Regions from separate parts of the Caldalkalibacillus uzonensis genome, predicted to be linked through region 2. Evidence: predicted binding sites of a transcription regulator. Region 2 holds the regulator's gene; the other holds the start of a gene.
The links. The regulator Rex, encoded in region 2, represses fermentation and respiration genes when NADH is low (regulators of the CRP and FNR family bind a similar motif). The targets are predictions, from matches to a motif close to TTGTGAAATATTTCACAA.
Positions count from the first base shown of each region.

Region 1: a site for Rex is predicted at 1,268-1,285, ahead of J2S00_RS10805 (AtpZ/AtpI family protein). Genes of this name have one in related genera too.

Region 1 covers NZ_JAUSUQ010000007.1:158,945-161,145, forward strand. Annotated here, with positions in the region: gene J2S00_RS10795 (sensor histidine kinase) at 1-767, shown strand, start outside; gene J2S00_RS10800 (hypothetical protein) at 989-1,126, shown strand; gene J2S00_RS10805 (AtpZ/AtpI family protein) at 1,332-1,541, shown strand; gene J2S00_RS10810 (ATP synthase subunit I) at 1,544-1,933, shown strand; gene atpB (F0F1 ATP synthase subunit A) at 1,954-2,201, shown strand, end outside.
Region 2 covers NZ_JAUSUQ010000014.1:16,323-18,523, forward strand. Annotated here, with positions in the region: gene tatC (twin-arginine translocase subunit TatC) at 1-491, opposite strand, end outside; gene J2S00_RS15945 (twin-arginine translocase TatA/TatE family subunit) at 602-787, opposite strand; gene J2S00_RS15950 (redox-sensing transcriptional repressor Rex) at 792-1,457, opposite strand; gene J2S00_RS15955 (MogA/MoaB family molybdenum cofactor biosynthesis protein) at 1,457-1,945, opposite strand; gene moaC (cyclic pyranopterin monophosphate synthase MoaC) at 1,947-2,201, opposite strand, start outside.

The DNA.
Region 1 (2,201 bases), on a different contig from region 2:
TAGGCGAACTGGCCAAAAGTTTTAACCACATGGCCGAAAAACTGGAACAGGTAGAGAACGAGCGTCAAGCCCAGGAGCAGAAGCGTGATGAATTTTTGGCCAATATTTCCCACGAATTGCGCACCCCATTAACATCCATGCAAGGCTTTTTGGAAGCATTGCAGGATGGATTGGTTAAGGATGAAGAGTCGAAGCGGCGTTATTATGATGTGATGTACCGGGAAACGATGCACTTAAACCGGCTGGTAGACGACATGATGGATTTAATCAAACTGGAAAAAGGAGATATTAAACTGGAACCTTACCATGTTCAGGTGGGAGAGATTATTGAAAAAGTCGTCTTCCTGCAGGAAGCCAAGGCAGAAGAGCGGCACAACGAGATCCATGTCGATTATCCGGATGATTTACCGGCGTTGTGGGCTGACCCAGTCCGCTTGGAGCAGATCTTTAACAATTTACTTGGCAATGCGATTAAATTTACAGAGAATGGCACCATTCGGATCACCATTAGATCTAATCATCAATCCATCATTGTCTCAATCACCGATACGGGGATTGGTATTCCCTCCCATGACTTGCCCAAAATTTGGGACCGCTTTTTCAAAGTGAATCGCATGCGCTCTAAAAAAGAAGGAGGAACAGGCTTGGGCTTAGCGATAGTCAAAGAACTGGTGGAGCTGCACGGGGGTACGATTGAGGTGCAGAGTGAGGTGGGCAAGGGGACCACCTTTACGGTCACATTTCCCCTTAGACGAGCGAAAGCCTAAATAGGCTACGGTGAGAGAGGGCCCTCCCAGCTCCGGAAAAAATGTTCACATTTTTTTCACATTATGTTCATAAGTGTTCACAATTTGGTTAAAGTGTGGTCATGTTTGCCCTCTATACTAGAGGTTAACAAACCGGAGCTGCCGGTTGTGAAGACAATCCAGTGTATGAAACAAAGGATGGTCAGTTAACTGTCTGATTTAAAACAAGGAGGGCGATTGATATGTTTAAAAAACTGTTGCTCAGTTTAGCTTTAGTCTCCATTTTGCTGGTCGGCTGTGCCGAAGGTGCGGATGACCCGGGTACAGAACAACCAGCTGATGTTCAAGAGCCTGCCGGTGAAGGTGAAAGCAGCAACTAATGAAGCGGCTGCCCTGCCCCTGCAGGGCTTTTTTTTTTCGCTTTTTAGACACAATTTTGACAAACTTTTGGGAATGGAAAATGATTTCCTTCACATTGACAAACATAAGTCAATATTATACGATATAACAGGTATCTTTAGTTGTGAAGGAGTTCACTGGAAGCGATTCACTTTTCGTGCTTAACGAGACAGAGGGGGTTTATGTGTGGCTGGTTCCAACTCCCCGTGGCGAGCCTTATCAGTGGTCAGTTTGATCGGCATCGATCTGGCTGCCTGTACCATTATCGGCTATTGGTTGGGGCGTCAGGCGGACCAGTGGCTGGGTACAGAACCGCTGGGGCTCATCATCGGTGTGTTTGCGGGGCTGGGAGCCGGTATCCTAAGTATTATCCCTGTTGTGAAAAAGTATCTGTGACAATGGAGTTTGTTATGTTTGAAGATATGGTGGGACGCATCAGGCGTCTGACGCGCTTTTTCTTGTTTAGCTTGGCTTTCGTCGTTTTGGGATGGGGATTTTCCGGCTATCCCTCTTTCTTTGCCGGGATGGGCTTGGGATTATGCATTGGGTATATCGGTGCGATTCATCTGACCAAACGCGTCCAGTATTTTGGACAAGCCGCAGCAAAAGGAGAGCCGCTGCCCAACTTGGGAACCATGACCCGGCTGGCTTTGGTTTCACTTGCTGCCGTGATGGTGATGATCTACCCCCACTATTTTGATTACATTGGTCTGGTCATTGGGTTGATGATGCCGACAGTATTCGCCATAGGCGATGCTATATATGATCAACTTAAACAAGAGAAGTAGCAGAAAGGGGTGAATACTGCTTGCAGTACAAAGAGCCAACTTTTACCTTGCTAGGTTTTCTGGAGTTTAGTTTTACGGTTGTTCTAATGGTCACGATCACCGCCGCATTAACTTTTGCTGTTGCTTATGCGGGTGCACGGCAGGCTCATACAGGCAAACCGTCCGGCATGCAAAACTTCATGGAATGGATGGTTGAATTTATTCGCGGCCTAGTGGGCAGCACTATGCACTCTGCACGCAACAACCAGTTTGTCATGCTGGCTTTGGC
Region 2 (2,201 bases):
GGCATTTGAAAGATGAAACCAAAGGGAACAACCAGCGTGAACATAAACTGAAAATAGTGGATCATACCGTACATCTCTTCCGCCCCAAGCCGGCTGGCAATCCCCGTCATAAACTGAATGACAAAAGGGAACAACCAATAATAACCGAACGCCAAGCCGGCAACAAACAGAACGGCAGCCCCTGGAATGTAGGCCAGGGTGATTTTACGTTCTTTCTCGGTTAAACCTGGGCTAACAAAGGCCCAGATTTGGTACAACGCAAATGGAAAGGTTATCACCAAACCAACGACGATGGAAAACAGGAAAAAAACCTTAAAGGCATCAGTTAAACCGATGACCACCCAGGGAATCTGAGCAGCCACCGGTTGTTTTTGCAGATACTGCACCACGTTATCGGCGAGGAAAAATCCCAATACCATGGACACAAGAAAAAGGATCAAAACATAGATGACCCTTTTTCTCAATTCACCGATATGTTCCATGACGCTCATATCATCGCTTTGCTTGTGCTTAATATTGGTTCTTTTGATATGTTTGGGTATGGAACGCTGTTCCTGCTCCATTTCTCTCTCCTCCGGCACCAGGCAGTTTAAACAATTGTTTAACGATCGTTTTTCTCTTCTGTTTGCTTCGGTTTATCCTCATCAACCAGGCCATTGGTGGCATTTTTAAATTCACGCAAGGTTTTTCCAAAGGCACGGCCCAATTCAGGCAGTTTGCTCGGCCCGAACAAGAGCAGTGCCACTAAAATAATTAAAATTAAACTGACAGGTCCGATAGTTGGCATTTGTTTATCCCTCCAATTTATCCAATCCTTCTTCCTTAGAAGGTGAAGGATAATGTTTTAAAAAGTAAATCAGGGTTTGTAATTCGATGGTCAGATCAATATGATGGATACGGATATGATCTGGCACATCAATTCTGGCAGGGGTAAAGTTAAGGATCCCTTTGATGCCAGCTTTGATCAGCAGGTTTACTGTCTCTTGAGCCACTTGGGCCGGCACCGTTAAAATGGCAATGGGGGTGTCAGCCAGGTCCCCTTCCTGGAGATTGTCCAAAGCATAAATGGGGATCCCGCCAATGGTTTGGCCAATCTTGTGCGGATCAACGTCGTAGGCTTTCATAATTTTGATGTTGTGGCTTTTTTGGAAATTATAGCGCAACAGGGCCGTACCCAGGTTACCAACCCCGATGAGCACCACGCCTGTTTTATTATCTTGTTCTAAGATTTTCCGAAAAAAGGACAATAAATACTCCACATTGTACCCATAACCTTTGCGGCCCAGCGCTCCAAAGTAGGAAAAATCCCGCCGGATGGTGGCTGCATCTATTTTAACAGCTTCGCTCAGTTCCGTCGATGAGATGCGCTGTTTTCCTGCCCTTTTAATATTTTCCAGCACCCGGTAATACAACGGCAGCCGCTTGGCTGTGGCTTGCGGAATCCGTTGCTCGCTCATCAGGCATTAACCCCTTCTTCACCACGCAAAATAGTCAAAGCGTTAGGCAATTGATCAATGATTGCTTCTAAACAGGTTTGAGCATCTTGCACAGCACCCGGAAGGTTAATAATGAGCGAGTTGCCGCGCGTACCGCAAATGGCGCGGGTAAACATGGCCAAGCGGGAGCTCTCCAGTGCTTTGCGCCGCATCTCTTCAGCCATGCCTGGAACGACGCGGTCAATCACCTGTCTGGTCGCTTCAGGGGTGACGTCATCCGGACTTAAGCCTGTTCCGCCCACAGTGACCAGCAAATCCACTTGGTGACGGTCGGTGATCTCAATCATATTTTCTTTCAGGGTTTCGATACAATCCGGCAAGACACGGTAGATGATAACATTGGCTTCCAGATGGTGGGTTAACACATCTTTTACCGCCGGCCCGCTGTTATCCACCCGCTCCCCCCGTGATGCTTTATTGCTCGCTACAACAATGGCCACTTTCCACATACTAACGTTCCTCCCTCTTGAAATCTCCGCTTTTGCCTCCTGTTTTTTTCAGGAGATAGGTGGGGCCAATCACCATGCCTTTGTCCAATGCTTTACACATATCATAAATGGTCAGGGCGGCCGCTTGTGCAGCTGTAAGTGCTTCCATTTCTACACCTGTTTTTCCTGTTGTTTTTACTTCCGCATAAATTTTAATCACAGCCTGTTTCCCTTCCCGTACCGGTTCAAAGCGAATGTCGATCCCTGTCAAGGGCAA